3 regions of the Chelatococcus sp. KU-N122 genome follow, and region 3 is predicted to be linked to each of the others. Evidence: riboswitches for the same ligand, from Rfam matches in the RefSeq annotation. Region 3 holds a riboswitch; each other region holds the start of a gene.
What was found. A riboswitch is a leader RNA that binds a small molecule or an ion and turns the genes downstream of it on or off. The one in region 3 is predicted to bind cobalamin.
Positions count from the first base shown of each region.

Region 1: another riboswitch for cobalamin. It lies ahead of ACZ5PO_RS12350 (class I SAM-dependent methyltransferase); the one in region 3 lies ahead of ACZ5PO_RS14190 (DUF1636 family protein).
Region 2: another riboswitch for cobalamin. It lies ahead of ACZ5PO_RS12260 (ribonucleoside-diphosphate reductase subunit alpha); the one in region 3 lies ahead of ACZ5PO_RS14190 (DUF1636 family protein).

Region 1 is NZ_AP043981.1:2,742,064-2,748,386, reverse strand. Features, by position in the region: gene ACZ5PO_RS12360 (selenium-binding family protein) at 1-1,119, opposite strand, end outside; gene ACZ5PO_RS12355 (molybdopterin-dependent oxidoreductase) at 1,352-3,724, shown strand; cobalamin riboswitch at 3,849-4,043, shown strand; gene ACZ5PO_RS12350 (class I SAM-dependent methyltransferase) at 4,371-5,114, shown strand; gene ACZ5PO_RS12345 (TonB-dependent receptor) at 5,111-6,323, shown strand, end outside.
Region 2 is NZ_AP043981.1:2,719,323-2,725,645, reverse strand. Features, by position in the region: gene ACZ5PO_RS12270 (isocitrate lyase) at 1-1,171, opposite strand, end outside; gene ACZ5PO_RS12265 (short-chain fatty acyl-CoA regulator family protein) at 1,355-2,776, shown strand; cobalamin riboswitch at 2,863-3,064, shown strand; gene ACZ5PO_RS12260 (ribonucleoside-diphosphate reductase subunit alpha) at 3,176-6,055, shown strand; gene ACZ5PO_RS12255 (ribonucleotide-diphosphate reductase subunit beta) at 6,079-6,323, shown strand, end outside.
Region 3 is NZ_AP043981.1:3,167,659-3,173,981, reverse strand. Features, by position in the region: gene ACZ5PO_RS14200 (cobaltochelatase subunit CobN) at 1-2,971, opposite strand, end outside; gene cobW (cobalamin biosynthesis protein CobW) at 2,994-4,028, opposite strand; gene ACZ5PO_RS14190 (DUF1636 family protein) at 4,025-4,429, opposite strand; cobalamin riboswitch at 4,570-4,782, opposite strand; gene ACZ5PO_RS14185 (VOC family protein) at 4,951-5,364, shown strand; gene ACZ5PO_RS14180 (DUF1254 domain-containing protein) at 5,401-6,323, opposite strand, start outside.

The DNA.
Region 1 (6,323 bases), 430 kb from region 3:
GGGATGGCCGGCGCGCGAGACGATGCCGCCGATGCGCACGCGCCCTGTCTCCTTCGGCGCGAACGGGTCGGACACGTCGTACTGGATCATGTCGCCGGTGCCCCAGCAGGAGACGTAGAGGAAGCGATCGTCCATCGACAGGTCGATGTCGGTGACCAGCGGCGCGACCGCCTTGAAGCCCTGCAGCACCGGCGGCAGCAGGCTCGGGTCGGCGGGCTCGGCCGGGATCTCGATGACCTTCTTGACGGCCCATTTGTCGCCGTCCCGGTACCAGGTCCAGATCGAGGCCGACAGGTCCTTCAGGCTGATGACGCAGCCGACGAAGCCGTAGGCCTTGGTCGGGTCGTGCGCCGGCCTGAGCTCGAAGACGAGCTGGTGCTCCTCGCCGAAGTCGATCTCCTGGAGATGCTTTCGCTTGTGCAGGTCCCAGAAGTGCAGGCGGCGGCCATACTTGCTGCCGAGCAGCACCTCCGGCACCAGCCCGTTCTCGAAGGTATCGGGCGTCCCCCACTCGCTGGTGATCATGGTGTCGTGGCCGAGATGCCACCAGAAGTCGTAGGCGAGCTGCTGCGGGCCGCGGTCCATCTCCCATTGGCCGAGCACGTCGAAGCTCTCGGGATCGAGCAGGAAGATGCCGCCGGGCGCCTTGCCCTCGGCGTTGCCGAGCGCGTTGACGTAGATGCCCTCGGGGCCGCAGTGGGTGGTGTGCAGCCGCGTGTAGCCGGCCTTCTCGGCGATCTCCTCCGGCTCGATGACCTTCGCGATCGTGGGTTTGCGCGGATCGGGCTTGGTGTCGACGATGTGCAGGCGCGACGAGCGCAGGCCCGGCACGACGAGATAGCGGCGCTCCATGTGCGGATGCGGTGCGTTCGGGCAGAGACACGACGAGCACGCGTTCCAGCCGAAGTGATGCAGCTCGTCGCCGGCGTGGGGCATGTCGACCTGGCCGACGATCTGCGCATAGGTGGACGAGGCCGGATCGACGTCGACGACGGCGATCGCATCGGGCTTGGCACGCTCGGGGTCGAAGGAGGCCACGTAGGCCAGGCTCTCACGCGGTGCCTTGGCCGCCATCCGCGGCGAAGGATAGAACGAGGGGTCGGGTCGCCAGCTTGCCATGATGATCCTCCCGAAGACGCCGGCGTTTTCGCCAGCGATTAAATGTACGCGCTGAGGCGTGACATGTCGTCCGCATTCGGATTCGACGCCACGCAGGCGATCGGCGCTGCATGGGAGCGCATCCGCCGATTCCCGCGTATGCTGAAGCGATCGGTGCCGGCGGCCGATGAGCTTGCCGGCGCTCCGCCGCACGAAGGCCCTGCGTTGCGCCATGACGAACGTCGATACGAGCATGACCGAAACACGCACGCCCGGGTTCTGCGCGCTGTGCAAGTCGCGCTGCGGCGCGATCTTCGTCACGCGGGACGGCCGCTTCATCGCGCAGGAGCCGAACCCCGAGCATCCGACCGGCCAGTCGCTCTGCATCAAGGGGCGGGCGGCGCCGGAAATCATCTACAATCCGCAGCGCCAGCTGTACCCGTTGAAGCGGACCCGGCCGAAGGGCGATCCGGATCCCGGCTGGCAGCGCATATCCTGGGACGAGGCCCTGGCGCGCGTCGCGACCGAGCTCGGCCGCATCCGCGACGAGTCCGGCGCCGAGGCCGTGGCGTTCGGGCTCACCACGCCCAGCGCCACGCCGATCTCCGACGACCTGCGCTGGATCGAGCGCTTCATCAATGCCTTCGGCAGCCCGAACACGGCCTACGGCACGGAGATCTGCAACTGGCACAAGGACTATGCCCACGCCTACACGTTCGGCCGGTCGATCGCCTCGCCCGACTTCGAACAGTCGGGCTGCGTCGTGCTGTGGGGCCATAATCCGAGCGCCACCTGGCTCGACCATGCCAAGGCGACGGGCGCGGCCCGCACGCGCGGCGCCCGTCTCGTCGTCGTCGATCCCCGGCGCGCCGGCTTTGCTGCCCGCGCCGACCAATGGCTGCGTGTGCGTCCCGGGGCCGACGGTGCGCTGGCGCTCGGCATCGCCCGGGAGATGATCCGCCACGGCTGGTACGACGTCGGCTTCATGCGGGACTGGACGAACGGCCCGCTGCTGGTGCGGGCCGATACCAAGCGCTTCCTGCGCGCCGGCGATCTGGCGGTCCGGCCCGCGGGTGCGGAAGCCGACGATCTGATGGCGTGGGACGGCGCCAGGGGCGAGCCCGTCGCCTATTCGCCGTCGCAGCGCGCCTACGCGGACGGCCGCGCGCCGGCCCTCGACGCCACTGTCACGCTTGCCGCCGTTGGCGGCGCGCCCCTGACCTGCCGGTCCGCCTTCAGCCTCTATCGGGAGCTCTGCGAGCCCTATTCGCCCGAGCGCGTCGAGGAGCTGACCTGGGTCCGCAAGGAGCAGGTGACGGAAACGGCCCAGTTGCTCTTCGCCGCCCGTCCCGTCAGCTACTACGCGTGGTCCGGCGTCGGCCAGCACACCAACGCCACGCAGATGGACCGGGCCATCGCCTTGCTGATGGCCCTGACCGGCAGCTTCGATGCGCCGGGCGGCAACGTTGAGTTCTCCCGGCCGCCCGCTCGCGACGTCAGCGGCCATGAGCTCATGCCGGCCGAGCAGCGGGCCAAATGCATCGAGCTGGCGCGTTCGCCCCTCGGGCCGGGCCGCAACAATTGGGTGGGAGCGGACGCCCTCTACGACGCCATCCTCGACGGTAAGCCCTACCCGATCAGGGCCGTGGTCGGCTTCGGGCGCAATTTCATCGTCAACCACGCGGACGGCGCCCGCGCCGCACAAGCCCTCGCGAAGCTCGAGTTCCACGTTCACGCCGACGTCGTCATGTCGCCGACGGCGGCGTTCGCCGATATCTTCCTGCCCATCAATACGGCGTGGGAGCGCGAGACGCTCCGCGTCGGCTTCGAGGGAAGCCAGCGGGCGGAGAACCTCGTCCAGTTCCGGCAGGCTGCGGTGGCGAGCGCGGGGGAATCGCGGTCCGATGGACAAGTCGTCTTCGAGCTCGCAAAGCGGCTCGGCCTTGGCCATCTGTTCTGGGAGGGGGACATGCGGGCGGGCTTCGCCGCGATCCTGGAACCGCTGGGCCTCGCGCTCGATGACCTGCTCGCCCGGCCCGGCGGCATCAGCGTGGCCGGCGAGCCGCACTATTTTCGCTACAAGACCGGCGGCTTCAACACGCCGACCGGCAAGATCGAGGTCTTTTCCGAGCGGTTCCGCGATGCCGGACAGGACCCATTGCCCCATTTCGTCGAGCCGGCACGCTCGCCTTATGCCGCGCCCGGCAGCCCCTATCCGCTGGTGCTCACCTCGGCCAAGGTCGTCCACTACTGCCACGGCCAGCACCGCCACATCCCGTCCCTGCGCCGCCGCGCGCCCGATCCCGAGATCAGCCTGCACCCGGACACCGCCGGCGCGCGCGGCATCGGCGACGGCGATTGGGTGGAGATCCGCACCGGCACGGCGCGGGCGCGCATGCGCGCCAGGTTCGACGCCAGCCTGGACGCGCGCGTCGTCAGCGCGCAGTACGGCTGGTGGCAAGGCAACGACGAGCTGGGACGGCCCGGCTACGATGCGCTCTCCGACGGCGGCGCCAACTACAACCGGCTCATTGCCGGCGACCAGACGGATCCGATCAGCGGCTCGATGGGTCTGCGCTCGTCGCTCTGCGAGGTGGTGCCGGTCGACGATATCAGCCGGCCGTAATCGACGGCCCGGCGCGCACCGGCCGCCGCGGCCGCCGTCCGTGACGCAAGTGTCACACCTTCGCCGTGCTGCCGCCGATCCGGCGGATCTCTCGCCGCCGGCCGTTTGACCTCGGACGCTTCCCCTTTATGGTGACGGTGACGGTTCCCCTCGGGGATTGAAAGGGAACGCGGTGAGGGCTTGGGCCCGATGCCGCGGCTGCCCCCGCAACTGTAAGCGGTGATTCGTCCGCATCGTGCCACTGGTCCCCTGGGGCCGGGAAGGCAGCGGAGGAGCGAGACCCGCGAGCCAGGAGACCTGCCGTCAGTCGTGGTCACACGCGAGCACGCGTCGGGCGGGGTGCACCGATCCGTTGCCGAACCGAGCGCAGCCAGGCGCCCGGGGAGGCTTCGTTCGCGGTGACGTGCCACTGACGTTGCCGCCGAGGCCCGATCCCGTGACCACCATCCCCATCGTCCGCGTCCCCCAGCATGCTGGCGCGTGCCCGCGCGCCGTGGGCGGAACTCTGCGCTCGGCGGCGGACCGGAACGGCGCGAACGCCAGACATGGGCCTGCTCATCGGCGTTGCATCGTGTGTGCTGGCGCCGGGTTGCCTCAGGCGAGTATTTGAGTAACGTTATAACATTGCATATTGGAATCCACGCTCATGTCTGACCCGCCCGCCCGGCGTCCTGTCGATCCGCTCGGCCTCTACGCATCCGGCATCGATACGTCCGACTACGCGGCCAAGGTCGCGCCGCTGCTGCGCCAGGCCGTCGGCCGCTTCGGCCACTTCCTCGACGTCGGCGCCGGCGGCGGCCAGCTCGGGCGCGCGCTGCGCGACCCCGGCTGCCACTGGACGGCGATCGAGCCGGCGCCCGTCATGCGAGCGCGGCTCGCTGTGCCCGACGGGCCGTCGCGAATCGTCGCCTGCGACTGGCAGGAGGCGACCGGTATCGGCCGCTTCGACACCGTGCTCGCCGCCAACATGCCGGCGCCGCTCCAGGCCCCGCTGCCCTTCCTCGCCCGCTGCCGGGAGTGGAGCGCCGGCCCCGTCGCCTGGGTCGTGCCGGCGCAGAACGGCCCGCGCGGGCTGTGCCTGGCCGGCTGCCTGCCCGCCGAGTGGCATGGCGAGGACGAGACGCCCGGCGTCGACATCGTGCTCGCGGCGCTCGGCGACGCGCACCGGCCGGACGGCATCCGGCTGGCCGACTGGACGTTTTCTCTGGTGGTCGCCGACATCGGCGCCGTCGCCGCGTACCTGGCCGACCGGCTGGGCTGGAGCGACGCGGACGCGCGCAGGCCAACTCTCGCGGCGCGCCTGGAGCGGCTCGCCGTGAACGAGGCCGGCGGCCACCGGCTCGACGTGCCGAGGCGATCGGCGATTCTCACCTGGGGGTGCAAAGCGTGATCTCGAGAACAGTCCGACATGGCCTGGCGGCAGCCGTCGCGAGCGGCTTCGCCGCATGTCCCGCCGCAGCCGAGGACGTCACACGGCTCGACGAGATCGTCGTGACGGCGACCGGCCTGCCGGAGGAGCGCAGCCGCATTCCCGGCACGGTGCAGGTCATCGACCAGCAGAAGATCGAGCATTCGACGGCCAAGTCGGTGACCGACCTGCTCGCCGAGAACGCGGTCGGCTTCTTCAGCGAGTGGACCCCCGGCCAGACCTCGATCAACATCCGCGGCGGCTCCACCGACGGCCAGGGCAAGGACTTCCGCAGCCAGGTGCTGGTGCTGATCAACGGCCACCGCGCCGGCACAGCCAACCTCTCCAAGCTGTCGCTGGCGCACGTGGAGCGCATCGAGATCGTGCGCGGCCCGTCCTCGGTGATCTACGGCAGCCAGAACATCGGCGGCGTCATCAACATCATCCTGAAGACCGGCCGCACCGCGCCCGGCAACACGGTCGAGACCTCGGGCGGCAGCTGGGGGCTGATCCAGGGCCGTGCCGCCACCGGCGGCGTCTACGATGCGGTGGACTGGTACTTCGGCCTCAACGGCGGCCGCAGCGACGACTACGATGCGGGCACCGGCGGCGGCCGCCAGATCAACACCGACTGGGCGCGCAAGGGCTGGGCCGGCGCCATCGGGCTGCAGATCAACCCGGACCACCGCGTCGATGTCAGCGTGCGCTCGGACGGCATCTACGATGCGGGCTTCCGCGGCTCGGGCGCCAACTATCTCAGCCGCGACGACCGCTACAACCAGGGCGCCGACGTCACCTACAAAGGCCAGTCGCCTGACGGCCGCGTCGGCCTGATGGCGCAGGCCTATTACGACAACGACGTGGACCGCTTCAAATGGGCCTCCCCCGTGCAGCGAGGCTCCAACAACCTGCCGGCGAAAGGCACCGCCGCCGATTTCAACCGACGCCGGCTCGAGGTCTACGGCACCCGCATCCAGCCCTGGGTCAACCTTTGGGAAGGCAACAAGCTCATCCTCGGCTGGGACTGGGAGACGAGCCCGCTGCGCTCGGACCGCTATCGCCAGGGCGTGCCCGGCAACAGCCTGTCGCAGATCGCCCCCATCGACAACAATCAGACCGACACCGCCAACGGCTTCTATGCGGAGGATTCGCAAACCTTCTTCAATGAGAAGGTGACCGTGCGCGGCGGCA
Region 2 (6,323 bases), 450 kb from region 3:
AGTTGAACGAAGGCGAGTTGTTGTAGGCCAGCTTGGCGCTGGGAACGGCCTTGCGGATCTCGCCCACCATCGAGGCGATCTCCTCGACATCGGGCGCGTCCGTCTCGATCCACAGCAGGTCGGCGCCGCCTTCGGTCAGCGACGCGATGCAATCCTCGATCACGCGGGCGCGGCCGGTGCCTTCCCGAAACGCGAACAGGCCGTTGGGCATGCGGACCGGCTTGACGAAGGAGCCGTCCAGGTAAAGCGCGATGTCCCCGTCGCGGATCGGGTTGGCAGGGCTGATCGGCTCGGTCTTGAGCCATTTGATGTAGCTCGACGCCAGGTCGCCCGGCTGCTGGCTCACCGGCACCTTCTGCGTCAGCCCGGCGCCGAGGCTGTCGGTGCGGGCGACGATGACGCCGTCCTCGACGCCGAGGTCCTCGAAGGCGAGCCGGCAGGCGCGCAGCTTCTCGATGAAGTCCTCGCGCGGCACCGTGACCTTGCCGTCCTGGTGGCCGCACTGCTTGGCGTCGGAGACCTGGTTCTCGATCTGCAGGCAGCAGGCGCCCGCCTTGATCATCTCCTTGGCCAGAAGGTAGGTGGCGTGCTCGTTGCCGAAGCCGGCGTCGATGTCGGCGATGATCGGCACCACGTGGCTTTCGAAGCCGTCGATGGCGGCGATGGCAGCCGCCTCCGCTGCCGGATTGCCGCCAACCCGCGCGTCGCGCAGCGCCTTGAACAAATCGTTGAGCGCCACCTCGTCGGCCTGCCGCAGCGAGGTGTAGATCTCCTGGATCAGGTCGACGACGGCCGTCTTCTCATGCATCGACTGGTCGGGCAGATGGCCGAAGCGGTTGCGCAGGCCCGCGACCATCCAGCCGGACAGATAGACGTAGGCGCCCTTCGCGGTGCCGCGCAGACGCTTGACCGCCTTGATCATCTGCTGGGCATGGAAGCCCGACCAGCAGCCGAGCGACTGGGTGAATTGCGACGGGTCGGCGTCGTAGGCGGCCATGTCGGCGCGCATTACCTTCGCCATGGACCGCGCGATGTCGAGATGCGTGTCGAAGGTATTCTGCTGCCGAAGCTGGACGATGTCGTCGATGCCGATGCCGCCCGGAGCGACGCCGCTCGGAAAGCGCGCCAGCAACTCGCCACGGAGTTCCGCATAGCTCTTGCGCTGCTGCATGAAGCCGGTCCTTCCACACTCGGAATCTTGGGTTGCTGCGCTGGGGCGCTGCCCGCGGCCCCTTGCGAGCGATCATCCTTCTCGCAATATTCGCTTCAACGTGTCGGCAAAAGAGCTGAAAATGCGAGGATTTGTGGAGACTTCACCTCGAATTTGCGAAGCTTGCAAAGTCGCGGCCGATCGATGAGGAAGGCCTATGTCGGTGTCCGGCTGAGGCGCTTGCGGGAGGAGCGGAGGCTCACGCAAGCCGCCCTCGCCCATGCACTCGGCCTCTCCGCGAGCTACCTCAACCAGCTCGAGAAGAACCAGCGTCCGCTGACGGTGCCGGTGCTGCTGAAGATCAACGAGGTCTTCGGCGTCGACGTGCAGCTGTTCTCGGAAGGGGACGAGGCGCGGCTCATCTCGGACCTGCGCGAAGCGTTTTCCGATCCCGCCAACCCGGAAGCCGTCAGCGTGAGCGAGGTCAAGGAGATCGCGGCGGCCATGCCGGCGCTGGGGCGCGCCGTGGTGGCGCTGCATCGGCGCTATCGCCACGCGCTCGAGCGGGCGGACGCCATGGCGGCCGAGCTTGGCCTGGGTGCCGGCGGCGTCACCACGCTGACGGCGCCGATGCCCTACGAGCAGGTGCGCGACTTCTTCTACGCCCACCACAATCACTTCGCCGAGCTGGACGAGGCCGCCGAACGTCTGTCCGATGCCGAGGAGCTCGGCGCGTCGGGGGAGATTGCAGCGAGCCTGGCCGCGTGCCTGGAGCGGCGCCATAGCGTGCGGGTCGGCGTGGAGACGCGGGACGTCGCGACCGTTCAACGCCACTATCAGGCCGCCGAGCGGGTGCTGTGGCTGTCACCCCGCCTCGACCCGGGCCAGCGCGCCTTTCAGATCGCGACGCAGCTCGCGCTGCTCGAGATGCACGGCGTCATCGAGCGTCTGGCGTCGGAGGCCGCGGCGGGCTCGCGCGAGACGCACGCGCTAGCCCGTCTCGGCCTAGCCAACTATGTCGCCGGAGCCCTCCTCATGCCGTATCGGAGCTTTCTCGCGGCGGCGGAGGCGGAACGTTACGATATCGACATCCTGAGCCAGCGCTTCGGCGTGGGCTTCGAGACCGTCTGCCATCGGCTGAGCTCGCTGCAGCGCCCGGGCGCCACGGGCGTGCCGTTCTTCTTCGTGCGGGTCGACCGGGCCGGCAACATCTCCAAGCGGCAATCGGCGACCGACTTCCATTTTTCCCGCGTCGGCGGCACCTGCCCCCTGTGGAACGTCTACGAAGCGTTCGCACAGCCCGGACGCATCTTGACGCAGGTCGCGCAGATGCCGGATGGGCGCACCTATCTCTGGATCGCGCGGACCGTGCATCACGCGACCGGCGGCTACGGCCATCCGGGAAAGACCTTCGCCATCGGGCTCGGCTGCGACATCCGCCATGGCGGGCGACTGGTCTACTCCAAGGGGCTCGACCTCGACGATCCGATCGCCGCCACGCCGATCGGCGCAGGCTGCAAGGTTTGCGAGCGCCCCGCCTGCCCGCAGCGCGCCTTCCCGGCGATCGGCCGGGCGCTCGACGTCGACGAGAACCGCAGCGCATTCACCCCCTATGCGGCGAGCTGACGGAGCCCGGCGGGAGGCGGACGGAGCGCCTGTGGACGGACTCGCGCGGACACACGCCAGCAGTTGACATCACCGCGGGCCAGACCGCTACATGTAGCGGTCACGGTCTCTCGAATCGAGAGCTAAGAGGGAAGCCGGTGCGCCGCATGGCAAAGCCGGAGCTGCCCCCGCAACTGTAAGCGGCGAGCCCACGTCCATCCTATGCCACTGAGGCCGAAGGCCTCGGGAAGGCCGGACCGAAGGCGTCGACCCGCGAGCCAGGAGACCTGCCGCGACACCATGAACGTCCTCGGGCGGGGTGTCCCGGCGGATCGCTTGCGCGGATCGGGCCGTGGCCCGATGTGGCGTTACGCACGCGATTGCCCGGCCCAAGCCCCCATGCAGCTGGGGTCCTCGGCAATGTCAGTTTCCCTGTCCACCGAAAGTGCGGCGCCGGCGTCCGGCGCGATCGGCATCGTCGAGCGCGCTCCGCCGACCGAGCCCGGCTATCAGCTCATCCGCCGCAACGGCGCCGTCACGCCCTTCGACCCGACCAAGATCAGCATCGCCGTGACGAAGGCGTTCCTCGCCGTCGAAGGCAGCGGCGCGGCCGCCTCGCGGCGCGTCCACGATGTCGTCGCGGCCCTCACCGACCAGGTCGTCGCCAGCCTGAAGCGCAGGGTCGACGCCGGCCGCACCTTCCACATCGAGGACGTGCAGGATCAGGTCGAGCTCGCGCTGATGCGCGGCGAGCACCACAAGGTCGCCCGGGCCTATGTGCTGTATCGCGAAGAGCGCGCCCGGGAGCGCAAGGCCGGCGCCGAGACCGCGGCAGCGGCCGAGCCCGCCGCTGCGCCGCGCATGCGCCTGGCGGACGGCACGCTCGTACCGCTCGATGCGGCGCGGCTCGCGGCCGTCGTCGGCGAGGCTTGCATGCAGCTCGACGGCACCTCGGTCGAGTCCATTCTGCGCGAGACCAGGCGCAATCTCTACGACGGCATCTCGGTCGGCGAGCTCGAGCTGGCGCCGATCCTGGCCGCGCGCACGCTGATCGAGACCGAGCCGAACTATGCCAAGGTCAGCGCACGGCTGTTGCTCGACAAGCTGCGCCGGGAGGCTCTGTCGTTCCTGGCCGGGCGCGCCGACCAGGCCACGCATGGCGAGATGACGTCCCGTTACGGCGACTATTTTCGAGCGTACGTGCGCGCCGGCGTCGGCGCGGAGCTGCTCGACCCGGAGCTCGCCCGCTTCGACCTCGCCCGCCTCGCGGCAGCGCTGAAGCCGGAGCGCGACCTCCAGTTCGACTATCTCGGCCTCCAGACGCTTTACGACCGCTATTTTCTGCACGTGCGCGGCGCGCGCTTCGAGCTGCCGCAGGCCTTCTTCATGCGTGTCGCCTGCGGCCTGGCGATGCGCGAGATCGACCGCGAGGCGAAGGCGGTCGAATTCTACGACCTGCTCTCCTCGTTCGCCTTCATGGCGTCGACGCCGACCCTGTTCAACGCCGGGACCCTGCGGCCGCAGCTGTCGTCGTGCTTCCTCACGACGGTACCGGACGATCTGGACGGCATCTTCAAGTCGGTCAGGGACAACGCGCTCCTCGCCAAGTATTCCGGCGGCCTCGGCAACGACTGGACACGGGTGCGGGGCCTCGGCGCCCACATCAAGGGCACCAACGGCGACAGCCAGGGCGTCGTGCCCTTCCTCAAGGTCGCCAACGACGCCGCCATCGCCGTCAACCAGGGCGGCAAGCGCAAGGGCGCCGTCTGCGCCTACCTCGAAACCTGGCATGTGGATATCGAGGAATTCCTCGACCTCCGGAAGAATACCGGCGACGAGCGCCGCCGCACCCACGACATGAACACCGCCAACTGGGTGCCGGACCTGTTCATGCAGCGCGTTGCGGAGGACGGCCCCTGGACCTTGTTCTCGCCGGACGAGACACTGGACCTGCACGACCTCTACGGCCCGGCCTTCAGGCAAGCCTACGAGGCCTACGAGGCCAAGGCGGCGCGCGGCGAGATCAAGGTGTTCAAGCAAGTCCGCGCCATCGATCTGTGGCGGCGCATGCTGACCATGCTGTTCGAGACCGGCCATCCCTGGATCACCTTCAAGGACCCCTGCAACATCCGCTCGCCGCAACGCCACGTCGGCGTGGTTCACTCGTCCAACCTCTGCACCGAGATCACCTTGAACACCTCCGACGACGAGGTCGCCGTGTGCAACCTGGGCTCGGTCAACCTGGCCGCTCATGTCACGGTGCAGGGCCTCGACAGCGCCCGGCTCGCCCGCACCGTGGCGACGGCCATGCGCATGCTCGATAACGTCGTCGACATCAATTTCTACACGATCCCCGAGGCGCGCCGCTCCAATCTGCGGCACCGCCCGGTCGGCCTCGGCCTGATGGGCTTTCACGACGCGCTGCAAGCGCTACGCCTGCCCTACGGCTCGGCGGCGGCGGTCGAATTCGCCGACCGTTGCATGGAAGCCATCTCGTTCCATGCCATCTCGGCGTCGGTCGAGCTTGCAGCCGAGCGCGGGCGCTATCCCAGCTTCGAGGGATCGCTGTGGGCGCAGGGGATCCTGCCGATCGACTCGCTGGAGCTGCTGGCCGAGGCGCGCGGCGAGCTCGACCTGGATCGCTCGACGACCCTCGACTGGGAGAGCCTGCGGGCGCGGGTGAAGAGCGTCGGCATGCGCAACTCTAACACCATGGCGATCGCCCCCACTGCGACGATCTCCAATATCTGCGGGGTCTCGCAATCGATCGAGCCCGCCTATCAGAACCTCTTCGTCAAATCCAACATGTCCGGCGACTTCACCGTGGTGAACGCGGCGCTGGTGCACGACCTCAAGCGCCTCGGCCTCTGGGACGAGGTCATGGTCTCGGACCTGAAGTATTTCGACGGCAGCGTGGGCCAGATCGATCGCATCCCGGACGATCTGAAGGCGCTCTATGCCACCGCCTTCGAGATCGACGCCGCCCGTCTGATCGAGGCGGCGGCCCGGCGGCAGAAATGGATCGACCAGGCCCAGTCGCTCAACCTCTACATCGCCCATCCCTCCGGCAAGATGCTGGATGGGTTGTATCGGCTGGCCTGGCGGCGCGGGCTGAAGACCACGTATTACCTGCGGTCGCGATCGGCGACGCATGTCGAGAAGTCGACGCTGCGGGGCACCGACGGCAAGCTCAATGCCGTGCCTGCCGGCCTCGCCGCGGCCGCGCCGATCGAGATCGACACCACGTCGATGGATCGCGCCTGCCTGATCGATGATCCCACCTGCGAAGCCTGCCAATGAGCAACGGACCTGGAGACATGTCGATGCTGGACTGGTCCGATGCGAGGACGCCCCCCGTCCTGCCCCTTCATCCGGCGCTCGCGCGGCCCGCTCAATCGTCGGCGGACGCCACCGGCCTCGGCGTGATCGACCGTCGCGGCGGGCGCGTCTCCGTCGACGACAAGGCGATGATCAATTGCCGGGCCGACGTGAACCAGCTGCTGCCGCTCAAGTACAAATGGGCCTGGGACAAGTATCTGTCGGCATGCAACAACCATTGGATGCCCAA
Region 3 (6,323 bases):
CCCCCTCCCCCTCGCGCGCCGCCACCGCCCGGGTCGCTGCGTCGATCAGCGCCAGCTGCGCCGGAAACAGGTCGCGGAACAGGCCGGAGATGCGCCAGGTGACGTCGACGCGCGGCCGGCCGAGCACGGCCGGGGGCAGCACCTCGACGCCGGTGACGCGGCCGGTCGCCGGATCGCGGGTGGCGCGGCAGCCCATGAGAGCGAGGCCCTGGGCGATCTCTTCGCCGCCGGTCCGCAGGGTGGCGCTGCCCCAGAGGTCGACCACCAGGCTGCGCGGCCACTCGCCGTGGGCCTGCCGGTACTGACGCAGCACCTCGTCGGCGGCGAGGCGCGCCAGCTCGGTGGCGGTGGCGGTCGGCAAGGTGCGCGGGTCGGCGGTGAACAGGTTGCGGCCGGTGGGCATCACGTCGGCCCGGCCGCGCGCCGGCGCGCCGGCCGGCCCCGGCGCGATGCGGCGGCCGGCGAGCGCGGCGAGCAGAGCGTCGCGCTCCTCCAGGCCGCAGGCGCCGCGGCCATAAACGTGCAGGCCGTCCTTTACCGCCATGTCCTTGAGGTCACAGAGCTGCGCATCGATACGCTGCAGCGCCTCGTCGTCATCGACATCGTCGGCGGCGATGCCGAGCTCGGGGCCCAGGCCAGCGCGCTCGGCCGCCTCGACGATCAGCCGCGCCAGCCGGCCGCGCCGGCGCGGATCGAGCCCGTCGGCCTGGGCGTATTCGTCGACCAGTTGCTCCAGTTCGCCGAGCGGCCCCGACAGGCCGGCGGCGACGGTCGGCGCCGGCAGGTGGCCGAGGGTGACGGCGGCGATGCGCCGCTTGGCCTGCGCCGCCTCGCCCGGGTTGCTGACGATGAAGGGGTAGACAACCGGCAGCGCCCCGAGGACGAGCTCGGGAAAGCTCGCCGCATCGAGCGCCACGGCCTTGCCCGGCAGCCACTCGAAGGTGCCGTGCGCGCCCATGTGCACCAGCGCATCGGCATGCCGCTGGAGCCAGCAGCCGAAGGCGAGCAGCGCGTGCCGCGGCGGCAGTGCCGGGTCGTGGTAGTCGGCGCGCCGGTCGAGCGCCGCGCCGCGCTCCGGCGGCAGGGCGGCAAGCACCTGGCCGAACGCCGCCACGCGGAAGCGGAAAGCGCCGCCGACGAGGGCCAGATCGGCCGCCGGATCGCCCCACGCGGCGGTCACGGCAGTCGCAGCTGCAGGCGGCAGGGTGGCGAACCAGCGCCGGTAGTCGGCCAGCGACAGGGCGGCAGCGGTCCCGCTGCTTACCTCGCCCCGCTTGCGGGGAGAGGTCGGGTTGCGCGCCAGCGCAACCCGGGTGAGGGGGAGCTCAGAAGAGGGCTCGAGGCCGGTCACGCCACGCGGCAAGCCCCCCTCACCCCGCCCTCTCCCCACAAGTGGAGCGAGGGTGCGCGGTGGCGCGGCCCCGCCTCTGTCCTGATTGCGAGAAGCGGCTGGACCGCCCCCCACCAGTCCCTGCGCTGCGCTCGGGTCGGCCAGCCGCCGCGCCAACTCCCCAGGCCCGCAGGCATATGCACCTCCCTCCCCCCACGGAGTGGCGGGGAGGGGCAGGGGTGGGGGGCGATCCAGCTTCTCGACGGTGTCAGAACAAGAACCTGCGCCCCCGGACGGAACTCTCTGCCCAGCCTCCAGGCGCTCCAACAGCGCGCGCGCATCGGCCGGGCGGTCGGCGACCGTGTAGCCGGCCTCGACCAGGTCATCGAGCAAGGCCAGCACGCTTGCCGGCACGTCGAGACCGACCGCATAGCCCGCGCGCCCCGCCGCACCCGGATACTCCGGCAGCACGACGGCGACGCGCCGCTGCGCGGCCGCCGTGCGGCCGAGCCTGACCAGGGCGGCGGCGCGGCGGGCGACGGCCATCGCCCGGTCCGGCTCGGCCCGGTTGGCGAGGCCGGTGAAGCAGAGCTCGCCGCTCGGGGCCGCCGGGTCCTTGAATGACAAGGCGCCGGCGAGCACGCGGCCGTCGAGCTCCGGCAGCACCACGTGCATGGCGAGGTCCGCGGCGGCGAGGCCGCGCGGGCTCCCCTGCCAAGCCTCGCGGCGCGTCGTCGCCACGATCGCCTGCAGCAGCGGCGCAGTGCTGCCGGCGAAGGGGTCGGCGGCTTCGTCGTCCATGCCGAGGGCGAAGCCCGTGGTGGTCACGATGAGGGCCGGATCGAGGGCGGCCACGGCGGCACGCACGAAGGCGGCGCAGGCGGGGTCCTTCAGGCTGCCGACCATGATCGGCACCGCCGCCAGCGCCACGCCAAGCTCGCTGCCGGCCTGTGCAAGCGCGGTGCAGAGCGCGTCGACGGGGGCGAGGTCGTCGGCGAGGTAGAGCGAGCGGTAGAAGACGATGGCGACGGGCGCCGCGCCCTGCGGCAGCCGGGCCGGCATCGCCTCCGCCGCCACGAGCCCCTCGCCGGGCAGGTAGAAGGCGGCCGCCGGCACCGGCGTCGGCTCCTCCGCCGCGCTGTCGGCGCCGGCGTGGCGGGCCAGGCGCCGCAGCAGCGCGCCCATGTTGGCGCTGCCGCCGGCGCGAAAATAGCCGAGCAGCGCCTCCGCCTCGGCGGCCGGCAGCGTGGAGCGGGCCATGAGGCCGGGATCGTCCCTGTCCTCCCCCGGCAGCACGGCGAGCGCGACGCCCCGGGCGCGGGCGAGCTCACCCAGCCGCTCGGCCCCGTAGCGCCACCAGTCGAGGCCGCCGAGCAGGCGCACTACGATGACCTTGGCGTGGGCGGCGACCTTGTCGAGCCACAGGTCGACGGAGAGCGGATGGCGCAGGTCGCGCAGATTGGCGAGGCGCAGGCTCGGCAGCGCCTCGCCGCGCTCCTGCGCCGTGCGCCAGGCGGCGGCGAGGCCGCCCAGGTCGCTGTCGGTGAAGGAGACGACGACCATGTCGCCCGGCGCCTGGGCGAGATCGACCGGTTCGATCAGATCGACGATCGTCGCCGTGGTCGTCGCGAGCAGGTGCATGGGCGTGCGGCCCCAGTCCAGGTCAGGCCAACAACGTGCGCTCGACCGCGCCGCGGTCGAGGCCCTTGAGGCCAATGACGACGATCTGGCCGCGGCGTGCCTCGCCGGGCCCCCAGTCGCGGTCGTAGTGGTGGCTGACGCGGCTGCCGACGCCCTGCACCAGGAGCCGCATGGGCTTGCCGGCGACGGCGGCGAAGCCTTTCACCCGCAGCACGTTCTGGGCCTCGGCGGTGGCGGCGATGCGCGCGGCCAACGCCTTGGGGTCTGCCACCTCCGGCAGCGCCACGACGAAGCTGTCGAAATCGTCGTGGTCGTGATCCAGCTCGTCGTCGTGCAGCGTCTTGCGGTTGTCGATGTCGGCCTCGGTGCCGACGCCGAGGCCCAGCAGCACAGCCGGGTCGACCTCGCCGCGCGCCGCCTGGACGATGGTGACGGTGCGCCCCAGCGCCTGCTCCACTTCGGTGCGGGCACGGCCGAGGCCCGCCGCATCGACGAGGTCGCCCTTGCTGAGCACGATCAGGTCGGCGCAGGCGATCTGGTCGGCGAACACCTCTTCCACCGGGTCGTCGTGGTCGAGCTGGTCGTCCGCCTCCCGCTGGGCGGCCAGCGCCTCCATGTCGTCGGCGACGCGGCCGTCGGCCAGCGCCGCCCCGTCCACCACGGCGACGACGCCGTCGACGGTGACCCGGCTCTTGATCGCCGGCCAGTGGAAGGCCTGCACCAGCGGCTTGGGCAGCGCGAGGCCCGAAGTCTCGATGACGATGTGATCGACCTTGGGGTCGAGCGCCAGGATGCGGTCGAGGGCGGGGACGAAATCGTCGGCCACGGTGCAGCACAGGCAGCCGTTGGCGAGCTCGACGATGTTCTCGTCCGGGCAGGCTTCATCGCCGCAGCCCTTGAGCAGCTCGCCGTCGATGCCGACGTCGCCGAACTCGTTGACGATGACGGCGAGCCGGCGGCCGTCGGCGTGGGCGAGCAGATGGCGGATCAACGTCGTCTTGCCGGAGCCCAGGAAGCCGGTGACGATGGTGCAGGGGACGCGGGCGAGCTCGGTCATGAACGGGTCTCCGGCGTCGGGGTCTCCACGCCCGGGAGCGGCGGGATGCGCGCGACGACGCCTTTGCGGAAGGAAAGCGGGCGCTCGCGCCACGGCACGATGCCGTCGGGGGAGCCGTGATAGAGCTGGGCGGCGGCGACGATGTCGTCGACGTGGCCGGCGCCGTCGAGGTCGCCGACCACGTAGGTCCATTTGCCGGGGGCCTGCAGCGCGACCGTGCACGGCCGCTTGCACACCGACAGGCACTGCACCTCGCGCACCGCGATGGCGCTGCCGCCGAGACGGGCATCGAGCGCTGCGGCGAGCGCCCGGCCGGGCTCGTCATAGGCACCGTCCGCCTCGCCCGTGGGCTTGCGGCAGGTGGTGCAGACGAGGAGGACGGTGTCGGGCGCGGCGCTCACGCGGCAGGCCCGCCCCGGCGCCGGGGCGCCTGGACCATGGCCGGCACGCTCATGGGCGGGCGCGGCACGGGAGCTGCATGCGCGGATCGACGTGGATGCGTACCAGAATCATGGCGAACTCCTTCGCCGCCCCACCGGCGGCAGGTCGTTGCGCGACGGCCGGTCTCCTGGCTCACGGCTTAAGCGCCCACGCCGCCTTCCCGGACGGATGTCCAGTGGCCATTGGCGTCAGGCTCGCCGCTTACAGTTGCGGGGGCAGCTGCGGCCTTGGCCCGGGCAGATCGCCCGCGGCCGCACCGCATTCCCTCTCCACGGGCGCGCCCGTGGAGGTAACCGTCGCAAACGCCCACTTGGCGGAGGCAGGCCGTGCTTGTCAATGGCAGCCTCGGGCTCGGCCCCGGAAGGCGGGCATGGTCCCTGATGCGCATCAAGGACCAACGCACCAAACATTGGCATCGCGCAGTCATCTCAAGCTGGGATGATGCCGGGAATCACAAGGACAAAGACAAGGAGTGCAGCGGATGCTGTCGCACGTCACCGTCGGGATCACCGACTTCGACCGGGCCTTCGCCTTCTACGACGCCCTGATGAGCGTGCTCGGCTACCCGATGGCCGATGCCGACCCGGAGACCGCCTGGGCGTTCTGGCGGCCGGCCGATGCGGACCGCCCGCTGTTCATCATCGGCGCCCCCTACGACGGCCAGCCGCACGACGCCGGCAACGGCCAGATGGTGGCGCTGCTGGCGCGCAATCGCGCCACCGTCGACCGCTGCCACGCGCTGGCGCTGAACCGCGGCGCCGTCGACGAGGGCGCGCCGGGCCTGCGTCCGCACTACCACCCCCACTTCTACGGCGCCTATTTTCGCGATCCGGACGGCAACAAGCTCTGCGTCTGCTGCCATGAGCCGGAGCCGGAGGGCTCGCTCGACGTCTGAGCGGGCGACGCCCGCGTCCCGCCCGCATCGCCTCCGTCAGTCCACCCGCTTCACCGGCGGCGGCGCCCAGCTGCCGTCCAGCACCTGCGCCTTGGGCCAGTAGAGGCGCATGTTCATGGTAAACGCGCCCTTCGCCGGCGCCGGCAGCCAGTTGGCCTCCTTGTCTCTGCCGGGGCTCTCGCGCTGGATGTGCAGATCGAGCGAGCCGTCGGGGCTGAGCTTCAGCGCATCGCGATCGCCGATGGCGTAGCGGTCGATGGGGTTGGCGGTGAACAGCTGCCGTTCGTCGTACATGGTCAGCGACCAGAAGGCGCGCGCCGGCGGCAGCTTGTCCTTGTCGAAATGCACGACGTAGCGGTGGGCGCTGTCGAAGGGCCGCCCCTCCGAGTCCGCGAAGGCGGTGGGGTACACGGCATCGTCCGGCGCATTGGCGCCGAGCCCGCCGTAGGCGACGCCCGCCCGGTGCAGGTAGTCCGCACCGTAGGTGCCGATGGCGGTGAGGTTCGTGCGCCAGCCGTTCTGTGACACGCCGGCCTTCGTCCACGCCGCCTTGATCCGCGGCAGCGCCGCCGCGGGCGCCGCCTTCAGGGCAGCCTGAACCTCCTTGGGCTGGTCGGCGAGGGAGAAGCTCTGGCCCGGCACGAGGCCGATCCGCTTCATGCGGTCGATGATGGGGTAGTCGTTGGCGTGGGGCGGGTTCACCTTCATCAGCTCGGCGAAGCGGGCGAAGAAGACGCCCGCCTCCATCGTGTCGACCTGGTCGGGCGGGGCGCTCATGTCCAGCTTGGCATCCACCTCGCCGTTCGGCGGGGTGTAGGGCTTGTCGTAGGCGCTCAGCGGCACCGCCTTGATGCCGTCCTGGAAGGCGTGCACGGCGGCGTAGTCGGCCTTGCCGTTGGTCTGCACGCGCCCGCCGATCCAGCCGCCGGCCGTCGGGCTGTCATAGCGCTCGACGCCGG